4 regions of the Streptomyces sp. WZ-12 genome follow, and region 1 is predicted to be linked to each of the others. Evidence: riboswitches for the same ligand, from Rfam matches in the RefSeq annotation. Region 1 holds a riboswitch; each other region holds the start of a gene.

The links. A riboswitch is a leader RNA that binds a small molecule or an ion and turns the genes downstream of it on or off. The one in region 1 is predicted to bind cyclic di-AMP.
Region 2: another riboswitch for cyclic di-AMP. It lies ahead of PV796_RS11295 (M23 family metallopeptidase); the one in region 1 lies ahead of PV796_RS15905 (C40 family peptidase).
Region 3: another riboswitch for cyclic di-AMP. It lies ahead of PV796_RS23500 (transglycosylase family protein); the one in region 1 lies ahead of PV796_RS15905 (C40 family peptidase).
Region 4: another riboswitch for cyclic di-AMP. It lies ahead of PV796_RS21300 (M23 family metallopeptidase); the one in region 1 lies ahead of PV796_RS15905 (C40 family peptidase).

Annotation. Positions count from the first base shown of each region.
Region 1 is NZ_CP118574.1:3,787,198-3,791,982, reverse strand. It holds gene PV796_RS15920 (alpha/beta hydrolase) at 1-741, shown strand, start outside; partial or broken gene PV796_RS15915 (C40 family peptidase) at 1,112-1,660, opposite strand; gene PV796_RS15910 (hypothetical protein) at 2,000-2,353, shown strand; gene PV796_RS15905 (C40 family peptidase) at 2,536-3,681, opposite strand; cyclic di-AMP (ydaO/yuaA leader) riboswitch at 3,690-3,874, opposite strand; gene pcrA (DNA helicase PcrA) at 4,109-4,785, shown strand, end outside.
Region 2 is NZ_CP118574.1:2,706,362-2,711,146, reverse strand. It holds gene PV796_RS11305 (M16 family metallopeptidase) at 1-353, shown strand, start outside; gene PV796_RS11300 (M16 family metallopeptidase) at 383-1,774, shown strand; cyclic di-AMP (ydaO/yuaA leader) riboswitch at 2,087-2,243, shown strand; gene PV796_RS11295 (M23 family metallopeptidase) at 2,256-3,035, shown strand; gene PV796_RS11290 (GntR family transcriptional regulator) at 3,281-3,967, shown strand; gene PV796_RS11285 (HPr family phosphocarrier protein) at 4,426-4,707, opposite strand.
Region 3 is NZ_CP118574.1:5,413,226-5,418,010, reverse strand. It holds gene PV796_RS23510 (FtsB family cell division protein) at 52-525, opposite strand; gene eno (phosphopyruvate hydratase) at 736-2,016, opposite strand; gene PV796_RS23500 (transglycosylase family protein) at 2,334-3,020, opposite strand; cyclic di-AMP (ydaO/yuaA leader) riboswitch at 3,028-3,197, opposite strand; gene PV796_RS23495 (transglycosylase family protein) at 3,448-4,515, opposite strand; gene PV796_RS23490 (cytochrome P450 family protein) at 4,755-4,785, opposite strand, start outside.
Region 4 is NZ_CP118574.1:4,921,784-4,926,568, reverse strand. It holds gene PV796_RS21305 (aldo/keto reductase) at 1-620, opposite strand, end outside; gene PV796_RS21300 (M23 family metallopeptidase) at 767-2,038, opposite strand; cyclic di-AMP (ydaO/yuaA leader) riboswitch at 2,311-2,457, opposite strand; gene PV796_RS21295 (DUF2332 domain-containing protein) at 2,879-3,985, shown strand; gene PV796_RS21290 (PP2C family protein-serine/threonine phosphatase) at 4,084-4,785, opposite strand, start outside.

The DNA of each region.
Region 1 (4,785 bases):
GGCGTCAACGGCGAGGTGTACGTCTGGCTGCCGCCGCAGTACAACGACCCCGCCTACAAGGACAAGAAGTTCCCGGTGGTCGAGTTGCTGCCCGGCTACCCCGGGTCCTCCAAGTCCTGGTTCGGGTCGCTGAAGGCCAACGAGCAGCTCGCGCCGTTGATGCAGAGCGGGGCGGTCAAGCCGTTCATCCTGGTGGCGCCGCGGACCAACGTGCTGCCCAACGCCGACACCGGGTGCGTCAACCTCCCCGGCAAGGCCAACGCCGACAGTTGGCTGACCGTCGACGTCCGCCAGATGGTGATCGACAACTTCCGGGCCGGCGACAAGCCGGACTCCTGGGCGCTGGCCGGCTACTCGGCGGGCGCGCACTGCGCGACCAAGCTCGCGCTGGCCCACCCGGACCGGTACCGCGCCGCGGTCGGCATGTCCGGCTACAACGACCCTGCCATAGAGAAGGATTCGCTCGCCGGCAAGGACCCCAAGCTGCGCGTGGAGACCAACCCGCTGCACATCCTGAAGGCCGCCAACGAGGCCGGGCGGCCGCCGCGCACCGCGCTGTACATCTCCGGCGCGAACGGCGACGGCTACCAGGCCGGCATGGGCCTCAAGCAGCTCGCGAAGCAGCCGACGACGGTCACCGTGCAGCAGATCTCGGCGAGCGCGGGCGGTCACACCGTGCCGGTGTGGAAGCGCCAAGTGCCGGAGATCTTCCGGTGGTTCGGGTTGTACCTGCGGGGCTAGCGCGTTCGGTGGGCCAGGCCGGCCCGCCCTAACGGCCGCCGCGCCAGGCGGAGTTAATCGTTCGGGTGAAACTCCGCCGGAATCGCCGGAACCGGGCACATCGCCGCACCGCGGTGCGTTGTACAGCGTGACAGGGAGCGACGCGCGAGGGGCGTACGGGGGCGGTGCGGATGTGGGGCCACGGCGGTGACGGGGAGCGGCCAGGAGGGCGACCGCGAGGGCGATTGGGGCGGGCGTCCGGTGCGCAGCGGCCACGGGAGCGACCGGGGGAGGGGTCGTACGGTGATGGGCGGGCCGGTGATGGGCGTCGGCGCGTAGCCGGGTGGGTGGCCCAACGGGCGGCGATATCCGGGTGGTTGGGCGGTGGCGGCTAGGCCGGGCGGGTCGCGCCGGCGAAGGGCATCCGGTCGATCGGGGTGATCTGGACGGGCTCGCCCGGGTGCGGGGCGTGGATCATCTCGCCGCCACCGATGTAGAGGCCCACGTGGCTGATGCCGGAGTAGAAGAACACCAGGTCGCCGGGGGCGAGTTGGGGCCAGTCGACGCGGGCGCCGGAGGCGATCTGGGTGTAGGTCGTCCGGGGCAGGGCGATCCCGCCGGCCTTCCAGGCGGCCTGGACCAGCCCCGAGCAGTCGTACGCGGCCGGGCCGGTCGCACCCCAGGCATAGGGCTTGCCGAGCGCTCCGTGGGCGAAGGAGACGGCGCGGGCGGCGCGTTCGCCCGGCGTCGGGGTGCGCGGAGCGGCGGCGGGCCCGGGTTCCGGGGGGCGTTCCTCGGCGGTCGCGGGGCGGGTGCCGAGCCGGCGGATGCTGCCCAGGCGGCGGGCCCAGCCGGCCACCGCGGTGGCCTGGTGGCCGCCCGTGCGCTCCAGCACCGTGGCGCCGTCCAGGCAGCGCTGTGGGTCCGCGGCGAGCAGCAGCCCCTGGTGGGTGGCGTGGGCGACGTGGGCCCGGGCCGGCTGCGGTGCGAGCTGTGGTCGCTCGGCGGTGGTGTGGTGCGAGGCCATGGCGGCCGTCACTTCCTTCCCTGCGGGACGGGGGCGACCGGAGGGGGCCCGGTCGCGTGCAGGAGGAAGCTAGGCCCGGGGTCACGGCGGCGAACCGCCTTGCCCGGCATTGCCCTTATCCGACCGCTCATGGTGCGGGGATGACCGCCCGGGCGGTCGGGGCGGGTCGGGACCGGCGGGCCCTGACCGAAGCGGGCATCGCGGACGCCCTGCCGGAAAGGACGTGCTATGGGGCGGATACGATCCAACACTATGGACGTAGTAATCAATGTCTTCGTCGCCCTGCACATCATCGGCATCGCCTCCCTCCTCGGCGGGTTCCTGACCCAGATGAAGGCGATGAGTGCGGGCACCGCCCGCTTCGTGCCGGCCATGCTGCACGGCGCGCTGACGATGCTGGTCACCGGCATCGTGCTGGTCGGTCTGAACCAGATGCAGGGCGCCTCGCTCAACAACATCAAGTTCGGCATCAAGTTGGCCGTCCTGGTGGTGATCCTGGCGCTGGTCTACGTCAAGCGGGACGAGGAGAAGATCGCCAAGCCGCTGTTCGGCGCGGTCGGTGGCCTCACCATGCTCAACATCTTCATCGCGGTGCTCTGGACCTGAGCCCGCCCGGCGCTCCGGCGGCCCGGCCCGGCAGAAGCCCGGCGGCCCCGGCGCCGCGGCGCCCGTGCCGAAACGGCACACCGCGCGGTCATCCCGCTCCGTGCTCCGGAGCCGGCGGATGGCCGCGCGGTGGCGTGTGGGGGGTGGATCAGCGGGACGCGGGGCGCGCGCCCGTGTGCCGGTTAGCCGGGCCGGACGCTCCCGTAGATCGGCATGTAGTAGATCGACTCCACCCGGACGTTGGCCCCCGGGTGCGGGGCGTGGATCATCTTGCCGTCGCCGATGTACATCCCGACGTGGCTGATGTCGTTGTAGAAGAACACCAGGTCACCGGGTTGGAGGTGATCGGTGGAGACCCGGGTGCCGGTCTTGACCTGGTCCCAGGTCGTGCGCGGCAGATCGACCCCGGCCGCCTTCCACGCGGCCTGCGTCAGGCCCGAGCAGTCGTAGGAGTTGGGCCCGGTGGCGCCCCAGACGTAGGGCTTGCCCATCTGGGAGCGGGCGAAGGCGAGCGCCTTCTGGGCCTTGGTGCTGTACGAGCCGCCGTCCGAGGAGCCGCCGCCGTCCGAGGAGCCGCCGCCGGTGTCCTGGTCGGAGCCGCCGGGATGCTGCCGCCGCTTCTCGGCCTCCTTGCGGGCCTGCTCCTCGGCCTTGCGCTCGGCCGCGGCCTCCTTCTGGCGCTCAAGTTCGGCCAGCCGCGCCTTCTCCTGCGCGGTCAACCGGGAGAGCAGCTGCTGCGCCTCGGCCAGCTTGGTCTGGACGTTGCGCTTGGTCTCCTTCAGGGACGTCTGCGCGTGCTGGAGGTCCGTGAGGCTCTGCGTGGCCTCGGCCCGTTGGCGGGTGGCCGCCGCGGCCTGCTCCTGATAGTCGGTGACCACCTGCTTCTGCCGACCGGTCAGTTGCTGCATCAGGTGGTTGCGGTCGACGAACTGCTGCGGGTCCTTGGCGAGCATCAGTTGGGCCGTCGGATTGATCCCGCCGCTCTGGTACTGCGCCGAGGCGAACGAACCCAGCCGCCGCCGGGACTCGTTCATCTTCTCCGCGCGCCGGGCCGCCTCGTCGATCAGGCGGTTCACCGTGTGCTGCCCGCTGTCGGCCTTCTCCTTGGCGGCGTTGTACTTCTGGGTGGCGACCTCGGCCTGCTGGTACAGGTCGTCGACCTGCTGCTTGACCTCTTCGACGGTCGGCTGGGGAGCCTTCGGGGCGGCGTTCGCGGTCTGCGAGAGCAGGGTGACCGAGGCCAGTGCGGCCGTGGTCAGCCCGGTGGCCGTGCGACGGCCGCCGGGCGTGGCAAGTATGGGGGTGCGCGGCTTGCGATGGGACGCCAAGGCCGGCGACTCCTTCCGTGGACCGCCTACCGGGTTAGCTGTCGGGTTCGGGCGGTCTGCTGACGGAAGGCTTGCCCTACGGCCGGTGCGTCCGCCTGGCGACGGTCGCTCCGGTCGATTCACCCCGGTGGTGCTTGTGGGTCCCCGGCTCCGGATTGCCTTCGTGACAGGCCGGACTCGGCGGAGGCGGCCCGTGCGGACGCTGTCGTCCGCGGGGACGGCGGGCTGCCTTGAGCGAGACCGTAGCCAACTCGTGTGGCCCCTGTGAAGGCAGGTGTTCGATATGCCCGAAACCTTTTCGTGACCTGAACGCGGAGAGCCCACGAGGCGTCCCCGGCCGCGCAGATGACGCCCCGACCGGGGCGGTTCCGGGCAATCCGCCACTTCGGGACCGGTTGTCAGTGCGGCGGCCTAGACTCGGTGGGCGATGAGCAGCCTCTTTGACGACAGCTTCCTGGCGGACCTCGGCCCCCCGGACGAGGAGCCCCCGCCGCCGCCCGAGGACGAGCACGGCCCGGTCCCGGACGAGATGCCCGCCGACCTCTTCGGCGGGAAGTTCGACGCGCCCGCGCCCAGGCAGCCGTACTACCGCGACGGCGCCCCCCGCCCGGCCATCGACCCGGCGGCGCTCCTGGAGGGCCTCAACGACCAGCAGAAGGCCGCCGTGGTGCACAGCGGCAGCCCGCTGCTGATCGTCGCCGGCGCCGGCTCCGGCAAGACCCGGGTGCTCACCCACCGCATCGCCCACCTGCTCGCCGAGCGCCACGTCCACCCCGGCCAGATCCTCGCGATCACCTTCACCAACAAGGCCGCGGGCGAGATGAAGGAGCGCGTCGAGGACCTGGTCGGCCCGCGGGCCAACGCCATGTGGGTCTCCACCTTCCACAGCGCCTGCGTGCGGATACTGCGCCGGGAGTCCAAGCGGCTCGGCTTCACCTCGTCCTTCTCGATCTACGACGCGGCCGACTCCAAGCGCCTGATGGCCCTGGTCTGCCGCGATCTGGACCTGGACCCCAAGCGCTTCCCGCCCAAGTCCTTCAGCGCGAAGATCTCCAACCTCAAGAACGAGCTCATCGACGAGGAGAGCTTCGCGGGCACGGCTGC
Region 2 (4,785 bases), 1.1 Mb from region 1:
GCGCGGAGGTCCCCGCCATCGAGGCCGCCGTCGACGAGGAGTTGGCCCGCTTCGCCGAAGAGGGGCCGACCCCGGAGGAGATGGAGCGGGCCCAGGCCCAACTGGAGCGCGAATGGCTGGACCGGCTCGCCACGGTCAGCGGCCGCGCCGACGAACTGTGCCGCTACGCCGTCCTGTTCGGCGACCCGCAGCTCGCGCTGTCCGCCGTCCAGCGGGTCCTGGACATCAGCCCGTTGGAGGTGCAGGCGGCCGCCAAGGCCCGGCTGCGCCCCGACAACCGCGCCGCGCTCGTCTACGAGCCCACGGCGCAGCCCGACGCCGCCGGCACCGAGGAAGAGGAGGCGGCCAAGTGACCGACGCCACCACCCCCGCAGACGCCCCCATGAGCGCTATGCAGTTCCACCCGCAGCCCAAGGGCGGCGCGCCCAAGCCGTGGGCCTTCCCGGCGCCCGAGCGCAGCCAGTTGGCCAACGGGCTGACCCTGCTGACCAGCCACCGCCCCGGGCAGCAGGTCGTCGCCGTGGAGGTCAACCTCGTCGCCCCGCTGGCCGCCGAGCCCGAGGGCCTCGACGGCGTCGCCACGATCATGGCCCGGGCCTTCTCCGAGGGCACCGACAAGCACACCGCCGAGGAGTTCGCCGCCGAACTGGAGCGCTGCGGCGCCACGTTGGACGCGCATGCCGACCACCCCGGTGTGCGGGTCTCTCTGGAGGTCCCGGCCTCCCGTCTGCCGCGCGCCCTCGGCCTGCTCGCCGACGCACTGCGCGCCCCCGCCTTCCCCGACGACGAGGTCGAGCGGCTGGTCCGCAACCGCCTCGACGAGATCCCGCACGAGTTGGCCAACCCGGCCCGGCGCGCGGCCATGGCGCTGTCCAAGGAGCTGTTCCCGGCCACCTCCCGGATGTCCCGGCCCCGTCAGGGCACCGAGGAGACCATCGCCCGGATCGACGCGGCCGCCGTGCGTGCCTTCTACGACGCGCACATCCGGCCCGCCACCGGCACCGCCGTCATCGTCGGCGACTTCACCGACGTCGACCTGGACGCGGCGCTGGCCGACACCCTGGGCGCTTGGACGGGCTCCACCGCGCAGCCGTCGAAGCCCTTGCCGGTCGTCGCCGACGACACCGGCCGCGTGGTGATCGTCGACCGCCCCGGTGCCGTCCAGACCCAGCTCCTCATCGGACGGGTCGGCGCCGACCGGCACGACCAGGTGTGGCCCGCCCAGGTGCTCGGCACGTACTGCCTGGGTGGCACCCTCACGTCCCGTCTGGACCGGGTGCTGCGCGAGGAGAAGGGCTACACCTACGGGGTGCGCGCCTTCGGCCAGGTATTGCGCTCCTCCGCCCCGTCCTCCCCGGAGGGCGCCACCGGCGCCGCCCTGCTCGCCATCAGCGGGTCGGTGGACACCGCCTCCACCGGGCCGGCCCTCCAGGACCTCTGGACGGTGCTGCGCACCCTCGCGGCCGAGGGGCTGACCGACGCCGAGCGCGACGTCGCCGTGCAGAACCTCGTCGGCGTGGCCCCGCTCAAGTACGAGACCGCCGCCGCGGTCGCCGGGACCCTGGCCGACCAGGTGGAGCAGCAGCTCCCGGACGACTACCAGGCGCAGTTGTACGTCCGACTCGCGGAGACCGGCACGGTCGAGGCGACCGCGGCGGTCGTCAACGCCTTCCCGGCGGACCGGCTGGTGACGGTCCTGGTGGGCGACGCGGCGCAGATCGCCGAGCCCGTCAAGGCGTTGGGCATCGGCGAGGTGACCGTCGTCAGCGGCTGACCCCAGCCGCGTGACGGCACGTCACCCGACGTCTCGTCACGTATCGACAAAGCGGCTCCCGTGGCAGCGACTTGCCACGGGAGCCGTTGTGTGTGCGCACCGTGTTCTCGCCCGCCCAACTGGTGTGCGTGGCTCCGCCGCCCCTACGGGCCCGGGGCTCGTGGACGGGTGGCGCCGCCTGCCCGGTTGCCCCGGTTGCCCGATTCGAGTGTGGCGTGCCGCACAAAACTCCGGTTCTGTTTGCCGATTGAAAGTTGCCCCGTTTAGCGTCGGTCCGGCTGTTCGTCACAACTCCGCCACAACAGTGGCACCGAGCAGTCATCGCCGAGTCCCCGTACGGCGCGAGCCAGGGGAGCCGGGGACCCACATGTCCCCTGGGGTGAATCGGGTCCCTCTCCGGAGGAGCCCGTAGGAGACCTTCCTGCTCCGAACCCGTCAGCTAACCCGGTAGGCGAGAGGGAAGGAAAGGACCAGCCAGTACATGGCGTTCACCCGTGCCACCGGGAAGCACCGCCGTGCGAGCCGCACCGCTCGCACGACCCGCAACCTCGCCGGCATAGCCACCCTCGCGGCCTCCGGAGTCGTCGCCTCGGTGGCGTCCCCCGCGCTGGCCGCCACGGGCGAGCCGACCGCCCACGACACCGGCCTCCAGCACGCCGTCGAGCTCGGTGACGAACTCGCCGTCCGGATCGAGGCCCAGGCGGACACGCAGCAGGCGGCCGCCGAGGCCGCCGAGGTCAGGGCGAAGGCCGAGGTCGAGGCCAAGCGGCTGGCCGAGATGGCGAAGAAGAAGGCCGACGAGGAGCGTGCGGCCAAGGTGCGCGCCGCCCGCGAGGCCGAGCGCAAGCGCCTCAACACCTTCGTCGCTCCCGTGACCGGTTCCTACGTCTCCACCGCGTACAAGGCGTCCAGCGGCCTGTGGTCCTCGGGCAGCCACACCGGCATCGACTTCCACGCCGCCTACGGGACGCAGGTCCACGCCGTGAGTGCCGGCACCGTCGTCGAGGCCGGCTGGGGTGGCGCGTACGGCAACAACATCGTGATCCGGATGAACGACGGTACGTACACCCAGTACGGCCACCTCTCCTCGATCGGGGTGACGGTCGGGCAGTCCGTCACTCCGGGGCAGCAGATCGCCCTCTCCGGCAACACCGGCAACACCACCGGCCCGCACCTCCACTTCGAGGCCCGGACCGGCCCCGACTACGGCTCGGACATCGACCCGGTCGCCTACCTCCGCGCGCACGGCGTCAGCGTCTGACCTTCCCCGACCTCTCCGCCGCAGCACCGTCCCCCTGGAGCCCCGGCCCGCCATCTTGGCGGGCCGGGGCTCCGTCGTTTCCGTAGGGCCGCCGTCGGCCCGCCCACCAGGTTCCCGGCTCGCATCGTCCGAAAAGCGCCGATGGATTCACGACATTCCACGGGAGAATCTTCCGGTGTCGAATAGAGTCGAGGAATGTCGCCGAGCGGCGATGTCTTTCGGGGATTACGGCGGAGGCACGGACGATGCGAAGCCACATTTCCGCGCACGCGGTGTGTACGGCGATTCGGGACGATATCGTCTCCGGTCTGCTCGCGCCGGGGAGCCGGCTGATCGAGGACATTCTCGCCGCGCGGTACGGCGTCTCCCGGGTCCCGGTGAGGGAAGCGCTGCGCACCCTCCAGTCCGAAGGTTTCGTCACCTCCCGGCACCATGCGGGCGCCTGCGTCGCCGAGCTCACCGAGCAGGAGGCCGCCGACCTCCTCGACATGCGCGCCCTCATAGAGCCGCTGGGTGCCGCCCGCGCCGCGGCCCGCCGCACCACCGCCCACCTGAAGGTGCTGCGCGGCCTGGTGCGGCTCGGCCGCGAACGGGCCCGCCACGGCCACCTCGCCGACCTGCGTCAGCTTGACGGTTGGTTCCATGAGACGCTCGCCCAGGCGGCCGGTAGCCCCAGCCTCACGGCGCTCCTCACCCAACTGCGACGCAAGATCGAGTGGACCTACGTCATCGAGCCGCCTACCCGGGTCACCGATGCGTGGGACGAACACGGCGCCGTGCTTGACGCCGTCGCCCGGGGGGACGCGGAGCGGGCGCGCACCCTCATGGCGGCGCACATCGAACGGTCGCTCCCGGTGTACCGACTGCGGCGCCACGCTTCCGCTGTGAGGGAGGCGAAACGCCCCGTCAACACGGCACGCGTCCGCGCTTAACAATCGCCCCGTATACAAAGGGGGAGGTGTCTGGGAATGCGGGCGCAGGGAGCGAAGGCGGGGTGGGGGTGCTCGACGTGCGTTTCCGATGCCGCTCGCCGAAATGCCTGCCCCAGATACGGAGAATGGGAATTCCGGATTAAAAGTGTCGACTGGGGGTCGCAAATGAGGGCGAAGGTCAACGGGGGCTCTCGCTGACCGGAATCATTCGCGGGTGGCCGTACAGGTTTCCGAGGCTTCCGATTAGCCAATGGAGAATCCCCGACGTGCCTTCCCGTACACGGTTCAGCGCATCGCCCGACGCCCCCAAGTAACAAGGCGAGCAGCCGCCTCCACATACACGCGAACGACCCCGCCGCGGCAGCCGGATGTGTGTACCGGTTGCCGCGGCGGGGCCGTCTCGGCTGGCGTCCGAAGAAGCCCTGGGCGGGGTGCGTGGCCCCGTAGGTGCTCGGGGCTCAGACGGTCTCGGGAAGCTCCTCAAGGCCCTCGGCGACCAGCTTCGCCAGGCGGTCGAGCGCGGCCTCGGCGCCCTCGGCCTCGGAGGCGAGCACGATCTCCTCGCCACCCTGGGCGCCCAGGCCCAGGACCGCCAGCATGGAGGCGGCGTTCACCGGGTTGCCGTCGGCCTTGGAGATCGTCATCGGGACACCGGAGGCGGTGGCCGCTCGGACGAAGATCGACGCGGGGCGGGCGTGCAGCCCCTCGGCCCAACCGACATTGACGCGGCGCTCAGCCATGGTGTTGCCCTTCAAAGTCGTGACTGTTGTCTAGACCATTCTCGCACGCTGCCGGGGGTGGTCCGGCAGCCCGTCGCC
Region 3 (4,785 bases), 1.6 Mb from region 1:
CGGCCGGGGCGGGCCCGCCCGTACAGTCTCGCCGGTCGCCGTCGGTGCGGGCTACCGCCCCGCGGCGACGTCGGTGCCGTCGGCGTCGTCCACGGCGTCCCAGAGCTTGTCGTACCAGGGGCGGTCGGCCGCCGCGGTGCCCTTGGGCGCGGCGCGGACGCCGGAGCCGTCCTGGACGACGTACCCGGTCTCGTCCGGCATGACGAAGTGGAGGTGGCGGCGGGCCTGTTGACGGACGTAGGCCGGGTCCTGCCAGCGGGACTTCTCGTCGCGGAGGCGGTTCAGCGCGGCGGACGCGTTCTGGGCCTTGCGGCGCTGGTCGGCGACGTCGGAGCGCTGGGAGATGTACTGCCGCATCGGGTACGCGAGGGCGACCACCAGCGAGCACATCACCAGCGCCAACAGCGCGGCGCGGCCGGTGAGGCGGTTGCGGCGGGGGCGCCGCTTGGTGCGGTAGACGCGGGCGGCGGCCTGTTCGCCGAGCGCCTTGAGCCGGGTCGCGGTGGAGAACCGGTCCGCGGGCACGTCGCCTCCCCTTCAACTTCCGTCCATCACACGCGTCACGGCGGTCGTCATGACGCACGTCGTCCCCGGCCACGGTACGGGACCGGGGACGGGGACGTGCGCGCTTCGCCCCGGCTTTGCCCGCAGGTCACATCGTGCGGAGCACCGCGGGGCGGTGGTGTGGTCGAACACCCGGAGGCGCGGGGCGGCGCCTCCGGGTCGACGCGGGCGTCAGCCCTTGAAACGGGGGAACGCGCTGCGACCCGCGTACACCGCGGCGTCGTCGAGGATCTCCTCGATGCGCAGGAGCTGGTTGTACTTGGCGACGCGCTCGGAGCGGGCCGGGGCGCCGGTCTTGATCTGGCCGCAGTTGGTGGCGACGGCGAGGTCGGCGATGGTGACGTCCTCGGTCTCGCCGGAGCGGTGCGACATCATGCACTTGAAGCCGTTGCGCTGGGCCAGCTCGACGGCGTCCAGGGTCTCGGTCAGCGAACCGATCTGGTTGACCTTCACCAGGAGGGCGTTGGCGGAGCCCTCCTCGATGCCGCGGGCCAGGCGCTCGGGGTTGGTGACGAACAGGTCGTCACCAACGAGCTGGACCTTGGTGCCGAGCTTGTCGGTGATGACCTTCCAGCCGGCCCAGTCGTCCTCGAACAGCGGGTCCTCGATGGAGACGAGCGGGTACGCGGAGACGAGCTCCTCGTAGTACTCGGTCATCTCGGCGGCCGAGCGCTCCTTGCCCTCGAACTGGTACTTGCCGTCCTTGTAGAACTCGGAGGCGGCGACGTCCAGGGCCAGCGCGATGTCCTGGCCGGGGGCGTAACCGGCCTCCTTGATGGCCTCCAGGATGAGGTCCAGGGCCTCGCGGTTGGAGCCGAGGTTCGGGGCGAAGCCGCCCTCGTCGCCCAGGCCGGTGGCCAGGCCCTTGCTCTTCAGGACCTTCTTGAGGGTGTGGTAGACCTCGGCGCCCCAGCGCAGCGCCTCGGAGAAGGACTCCGCGCCGATCGGGGCGATCATGAACTCCTGGATGTCCACGTTGGAGTCGGCGTGCGAGCCGCCGTTAAGGATGTTCATCATCGGCACGGGCAGGACGTGCGCGTTCGGGCCACCGAGGTAGCGGAACAGCGGCAGGTCGCTGGCCTCGGAGGCGGCGTGCGCGACGGCCAGGGAGACGCCGAGGATGGCGTTGGCGCCCAACGAGCCCTTGTTGTCGGTGGCGTCCAGGTCGAACATCGCCTGGTCGATCAGCCGCTGCTCGGTCGCGTCGTAGCCGACGAGCTCCGGGCCGATCTGCTCGATGACCGCGAGGACGGCCTTCTCCACGCCCTTGCCGAGGTAGCGGTTGGGGTCACCGTCCCGCAGCTCGACGGCCTCGAAGGCACCGGTCGAGGCGCCGGACGGGACGGCGGCACGGCCCGTGCTGCCGTCGTCGAGGCCGACCTCGACCTCGACCGTGGGATTACCTCGCGAGTCGAGAATTTCGCGGGCTACGACGACGTCGATGGACGGCACGTTGTCTCCTTCGGGGGTGTCTGGAGTTCTCGCCCTGAGCCTAACGGCCCCGGACGCATCCGCTTGCCCGTGGCCCGCTCCGTGGGACGAAAAAACCCAACAAGCAGGCCAAACTCCCAGTTCACGGGAGGTTTCCGGGCGTTGTTCGCTATGCGGGGAACGCCGCGCCGGGCCCTCTGACGGCACCGGAGACGGTGCACGTCAGCGGGGGGGGCTCGGGCGCGGTGCGGCACGGCGCAGGGGCGCCCGGACATAAGAAGCCCCGCCGCGGCGCGCTCGGGGGTACGCGCCGGGGCGGGGCAGCTTTCGCGGGCGGCTCAGATGCTGAGCTTCTGGCCCGGGAAGATCAGGTTGGGGTTGCCGCCGACGACGGACTTGTTGGCGGCGTAGAGCGCCTTCCAGTTGGTGCCGTGCGCCTTGGCGATCTTGGCGAGGGTGTCGCCCGACTTCACGGTGTAGGTGTCACCGGAGCGGTGCGGCTGCTGCGGGGCCGGCTGGGCCTTCTCGACCTTCTCGCGGACCGGGGCGGACTTCTTCTTGGTGGTGCCCTCGGTCTGCTTGCGGGTCTCGGAGGTGCCCTGGCTCTTCTTGACCGTGGCGCCACCGGAGGTGTCGACGTTGGCGGCCGGGCCACCGGCGGTCAGGTTGCCGGCGCCGGCGCAGGACCAGGCACCCGGGCCCTGGATGGCGAGCAGCTTCTCGGCGACGGCGATCTGCTGGGCCTTGGTGGCCAGGTCGGCGCGGGCCGCGTACTGGGTGCCACCGGCGGCGGCCCAGCTGGAGTTGGAGAACTGCAGGCCACCGTAGTAGCCGTTACCGGTGTTGATCGACCAGTTGCCACCGGACTCGCACTGGGCGACCTTGTCCCAGGTGGCGACCGAGGCGGCGGAAGCGGAGGTGGCGCCCATCAGCGGGACGGCGACGGCGGCGCCGGCGACACCGGCCAGGGTGGCGACGCGGACGGCCTTGGAGCTGCGGCGGTGCTTGCCCTTGTTGATCAGCATCGTGCGTTCGTTTCCTCACCGACGCCTACGAGGTGAGCTGTCGGGTTCGGGCCGTGTGAGCTGCCCGGCCGCGTGTGCTGCACACGCGACTTCACCCCAAGCCGGTTGACCCGCTTTCACGGGTGGGGCCGGCACTTACCTTGGGTCCCCCGCTCCTGCCTTCGGCGCTTGCGCGTCGTCGTCCTCCGACCGCCGGCAGGATTCGGCGTGCGATCGAAGAGCCCGCTTTGGCGAGCGGTCCTGACCGTAAGCAAATCCCTGTTGGTGTTCAAACCCCATCTTCTGAACCAAGTTGACCGTTTTTGATCATCAGGGGGGACATTTCCGCAGGTGGACCCCGGTATCGAAACGGGGGACGGGACCCACCCCGCCCCCCGCAACGAGAGCCATATCTCACTTTTACGAAACCGCCCCGAACCGGCGGTAACTACCCCTGCGCCCGCCCGAGATCGAGCAGTTGACCAGGAAGGATGAGGTCCGCGTCGGAGCCGATGACGCCGCGGTTGCGGTCGTAGAGCGCGGGCCAGCCGCCCGGCAGGTCATGGCGCTCGGCGATGGCTGACAGGTTGTCACCCGGGCGTACGCGGTAGTCGCCGACACCCGCCGGGGGCGTGCGGTGCGCCGCCCCGCCGCGCGAGGCGTGCCGACCGCTGCCGCCGTCCCGCTCGTCACCGGAGCCCGCACCGTCGCCCGGCACACCGCGGTGCTTGCCGGCGGCGGGCGGCGTACCGGGATCGACGGAGCCGGACGGGCCGGCCGGGTCGTCCGGCGCCGTGGACGGAGGCGAGGAGGGGGACGGGACCCCCGACGGCTCCCCGGTCGGCTCCCCGGTCGGCTTCTCGGACGACGAGGGGGACGGAGTGGCCGACGGAGAGCCGGAGGGCGATCCGGACGGCGATCCGGACGGCGACGCGGGGTCCGTGGGGCTTGTGGGGTTAGCGGTGCCCGTTGCGCCCGTGGGGTCCTGGCTCGCCGAAGGGGCGCCCGGGGTACCGGAGTCGGAGTCCGACCCGGGGGCGGCGTCGCTGCCGGACGGGGTGGGCGTCGTGGTGCCCGGGCCCGCGTGGCCCGACTCCCCCGTCGTGCCGGACGGGTCGCCGGTGGCCGGGTCGTCGGCCGAGGGGGCGTGCGTGGGGCGCGGGGTGGGTCGGCTGGTGCTGCCCGGGTCGACGCCCGGCTTACGGCCGCCCTTCGTCAGCCCGGCGTCCACCGCGCAGCTCGGGAAGGCGTCCGGGCCGCGGTCGTCGAGGATCGCCTGGGCCACGGCTATCTGCTGGGCGCGGCTGGCGAGGTCGGGGCGGGAGGCGTACGCGGAGCCGCCGTAGTGGTCCCACATCTCCTGGGTGAGCTGGAGGCCGCCGTAGAAGCCGTTGCCGGTGGCGGAGCTCCACATTCCGCCGCTCTCACACTGCGCGACGCGGTCCCAGGTCGCCGCGTCGGCGGCCTGCGCCCCACTGGCGCTGAGCAGTGGCAGGGCCAGCCCCGCGCCGGTCACTCCTGCCGTGACAAAGATGGCCGGTGCTTGTCGGGGGCGACGATGCCGGCCGTTCCCGGAACGCATGCGGTTGCCTTTCGCGCGGCGGTTGAGTTGTCGGATCGCGGCCGGGCGGGGGCGCCGTGACGGCGGCCCGCGACCAACCTCGATCGCCGGAGGAAAGGTAGCCGGGGTTACGGGCAGTCACAAGCCGGTGTAGCGGAGATCACGTAATGGTCACATGACTGACGGATCGTCAACTATGCGACTGTGCCTGGTCGGGACGGTTCC
Region 4 (4,785 bases), 1.1 Mb from region 1:
GCCACGTCGGCGAGCTCGCCCTCGTAGGTGTCGCGGGAGACCAGGTTGTAGTGCGGCTGGAGGGCCGCGTAACGGGCCACGCCCTCGCGGTCGGAGAAGTCCAGCGACTCCTGGAGGCGCTGCGCGGAGATGTTGGACGCGGCGATCTCGCGGACCTTGCCGGCCTTGACGAGGTCGTCCAGGGCGGTGAGGAACTCGCTCACCTCGACGGACTCGTCGTCGAAGTGGGTGTAGTAGAGGTCGATGTGGTCCGTGCGGAGACGGGTCAGGGACCGGTCGACGCCGGCCTTGATGGTGGCCGCGGACAGGCCCTTGTAGTCGGGGTGGGCACCGACCTTGGTGGCGATCACGACCTGGTCGCGGTTGCCGCGGGCCGCGAGCCAGTTGCCGATGACGGTCTCGGACTCACCGCCCTTGTTGCCCGGCGCCCAGGCCGAGTACATGTCGGCGGTGTCGATGAAGTTGCCACCGCCGGCCACGTAGGCGTCGAGTACGGCGAAGGACTCGGCCTCGTCGGCGGTCCAGCCGAAGACGTTGCCCCCGAGGCAGAGCCGGGAGACGGACAGCGAACCGAGCGGCTTGCGGTCGGGAACGGAGCTGTGGGCGTGTGTCGCGGTCATGCCCTGCTACAACGCGGGAGCGCGGGGAATTGTTCCTCGCGCTGCGGGAGTTGTTCCCCGCTCCGGGCGGGGAGTTGAGGCCGGTGCCGGGCCCGGGAGGGCGCGCGGGTGGCCGCCCACGGGGTGCGGGCGGCCGGGTCGGGGCGTCAGACGGTGACCCCGCGGTCGCGCAGCCACGGCACCGGGTCGATCGGGGCTCCGCCGTGCGGACGGACCTCCAGGTGGAGGTGCGGAGTGGTGGCGTTGCCGGTGGCGCCGACGCGGCCGATCACCTCTCCCGTATGGACCCTGCCCGACGTCTTGACCATGGAGGACAGGTGGCAGAACCAGAGCTCCGTGCCGTCGTCGAGCGTGACGACGATCCGGTAGCCGTACGCTCCGGCCCAGCCCGCCTGGGTGATGGTCCCGTCGTGAACCGCCTTGACCAGCGTGCCCGTTGGGGCCGCGAGGTCCTGCCCGGTGTGGTCCGCGGCCCAGCGGTCGCCGGCCTGTCCGAAGCCGGTGGCCAGGGTGTGCGAGGAAACCGGGGCGACGAAGTCCTGGGCGGGGCGGGCGGGTTGGTCGGCTTCCGGAGAGGCGGGGGAGGCGGGCCGCGCGGCCGGGGCCGCCGGTTCCTGAGAGGTCTGGGTGGCCTGCGTTGTCTCCGTGGCCTGGGTGACCTGGGTGGTCTTCGCGTCCGGCTCCGGCGCCTGTGTGGCGGCCGGCGTCTCCTCCGTCCCCGTCTCCGGCGCCTCCTCTGTCTCGGACGCCTCCTCCGCCCCGGGCTTCTGCGGCGCGCTCTCCTGGGTCGCGGCCGCTCCCTTGGCCTCCGGCCCCACGGGGCCGCCCTGTTGGGCGTCGGCTCGGACGTCGGCTTGAGCATCGGCCGGGCGGACGCCGCCCTGCTGGAGGATGCGGTTGCGCAGCGCCTCGGCCGCGCCCGCACCCTGGGCGGCTTCCGCCGGGGCGCCGCCGGCCCGCGAGCCGTGCGCGGGGGGAGCGAAGGCGTCCGTGGCGGTGCTCGCGGCGGCCACCGGGGCGTTCGGGACGTCCACGGCGGCGTCATCGGCCGTCCCACCGGGATCGGGCATCGAGATCGGGGCCGGCGGCCGGCCCTCGGCCGCGGCCACCCCGCTCGCACCGACCGCCGCGATCACGCCGACCCCCAGGGCCGTACCGCCGCGCGCCAGACCGCCGCTGCGCTGCCTGGCCACCCGGTGCTTGCCGCGCAGCGCACGGAGGCCCTCTTCGTCGGCGCCGGCCTCGTCGAGATCCGCCTCATCGACGCCCCTCTCGTCACCCGTGCCCCACGCGCCCGCGACACCGCCCCCTTGGAGACCGTGCACCGCCCCACCATCGGCCAACCCGCCCTGGCCGACGCCCTCATGGGCCGGCCACTCCGGGGTCGGCCCATGGTGGGGCGCCCCCTGCTGGAGCATCGCCTCGTCAGCGGAAGAAGCGACGGAAGCGACGGAAGCAACGGAAGCAGCAGAAACGGTGGAGGCAGGGGAAGCGGGCGAAGCAGCGGCATCAACGAAGTCGCCACCCCCACCCGAAACATCCACACCAACACCACCGGAGGCAACGGGCCCGGCGGGGCCGCCGAGGCCGAGACCGAAGCCGATCGTGCCGCTGAAGTCGGCGGGGCCGCCAAGGCCATAGCCGGATGGAGCGTGAGGGGCGGGCCTGTTGGACGCCACGGGGGCGCTCTCCTTTCCTTCCTTCTCGCCTACCGGGTTAGCTGACGGGTTCGGAGCAGGAAGGTCTCCTACGAACGCCTCCTGGCGGGAAGCGCCCGATTCACCCCAAGAGGGTGGTTCCCCGGTTCCCTCCGCTCAATTCCCAGCAATTCCAGGCGGATCCGACGGGCATCCACCAAACCGGTCGATCCGGGCGGCGCGACGCGGGTCGGGGACACGGTCGAGCAGGGCGGCGGCCGGCTCGTGCGGGACGGGTCGGGGTCGTTCTGGGCGTGCGGAAAAAGCGCGTGCGGGATTCGGCGTCGGCGCACGGTGCCGCCACTTGCGACGGCTGGGACGACCGCGCTCCGTTATCGGACAGTAATAGAGACGACGAGGGAAATCCAAGCGTTCCCATGAATCCACAAGGGTTCCGCCCGGCCTTCACAGCGGCCCCGGCTGGAACATTTCCCTTCAAGCCATCCCAAACCAGGGCGAGTTGACGTCACCGCGTCAAACGATCTCGCGACGATTGTGCGCGACTTGTTATGCAGAGGGATGCCTCGCGATCACGGAGGGTGAGGGCGATAACGTCGCCCCATGGTCGTCAACGTTGCGAACACCGGAAACGTCGTCAACACCCCGCAGGAAGTGGCGGATCGGTACCGGGAGTTCTCCTGGCAGCAGGCGCGCGGGCGGTCCGAGGCGCACGAGGAGTTGGCCACCCGGATCGGCCAGGACGACGAGTTCTGCGAACTGCTGGCGGGGTCACTGCCGGCCGGCAACAAGCAGCAGCCGAACCTCCTGCTCGCCGCGGTGCGCTATCTGGACGGCCCGCACGCGGAGTTGGGGCCGCGCGGCGCGGCCGCGTACGGGCGCTGGCGCGAGTGGACGATCCGGCACTGGGACGAGGTCCGCTCGGTGATCATGCAGCGCGCCACCCAGACCAACGAACCGGCCCGCTGCGCCGCGCTGCTGCCGCTGCTGGCCCGTCTGGCGCAGCCCCTGGCCCTCCTGGAGGTCGGAGCGTCGGCCGGGTTGTGCCTGCACCCGGACCGGTACCGCTACCGCTACGTCCAAGAGGGGCGCGACGTTGCGTGCGGCGCCCCGGATTCCCCGGTCACGTTCACCTGCCGCACCAGCGGGCCGGCCCCCTTCGACGACGGCGACGCGACGACGCTGCCCGGCGGGCTCCTCCCCGACATCGTCTGGCGCGCCGGCATCGACCTGAACCCGCTGGACCCGGCCGGGAACCCGGACGACCTCCGCTGGCTGCGGGCGCTCGTCTGGCCCGGCGACGAGGCCCGCGGCGCGCGCCTCACGGCCGCCGTCGAGGCGGTGCGGCCCGCACCGCGCCCCGTGCTGGTCCGCGGCGACCTGGTCGATGAGTTGCCGGCGCTGGCCGCCCAGGCACCGGCAGCGGCGACGCTGGTGGTCTTCCACGGCTCGGTGCTGAACTACCTTCCTCCCGCCCGGCGCGAGGAGTTCGCGCACCGCGTGCGGACGCTGCTCGCCGAACGGGACGGCGGCGGGCACTGGATCTCCCAGGAGCACCACAGCGTGCTGCCGTGGATCACCGCACCGGAACACCGCTCCCTGCGGCCCGAGGACGGCATGCTGCTGACCCTCGCGGTGGACGAGCGCCCGGTCGCGCTCACGGACCCGCACGGCCGGAGCGTGCACTGGCTCCGATCCGCGCACCCGTAGGCGGTGCCGGACATTCCCAACGGCCCTACGGGGGCCGGGCCCGCGGCGGACGCGGGAAGCCGGGGCGCCACCGCGGCCAAGGGGGCGCGGCCCGCGCCCTACGTCCCCAAGGGGCGCTGGACCGCCAGCAGCGCCATGTCGTCCGCGGGCGCCTCGCCCGTGTACCGGGCGACGTCCTCGATCACCACGTCCAACAGGTCGTCGGGGCCGTCGAAGCGGCTGCCGCGCAACCGGGTGCACGGGTCGTAGAACGCGCCGGCCCGGTTGCGGGCCTCGGTCACCCCGTCGGTGAACAGGAACAGCATCCCGCCGGCCGGGAAGAAGACCTCGTCGGAGCGGTCCGGAAAACCCGCCACGTCGGTCAGGCCCAGCGGCAACGCGGCGGTGGCCGGCGGCAGTTCCCGTAGGCCGCCGTCCGGGGTGAGCAGCAGAGGGGACGGGTGGCCGCGGTTGAGGATGCGCAGGACGGACTGGTCTCCGGCGGGGACCTCCGCCAGTACGGCCGTGGTGAAGCCCTCGTACTCGTCGAGGCCCGCGCGGCGCCCGCCCTCCCGTTTGAGCGCCCGCTCCAGCCGGTGCGCCACCGCCTCCAGGGTGGCCTCCTGATCCGCCGCCTCCCGGAAGGCGCCGACCACGACCACCGCGGCCTCCACCGCCTCCAGTCCCTTGCCCCGCACATCGCCGACGATCATCCGCACGCCGTGCGGGGTGTCCTGGATGGCGTGGAGGTCGCCGCCAATACGAGCGCCGGCCCGGGCACCGACGTAACGGGCGGCGACCGCGAGAGACGCCAATCGATC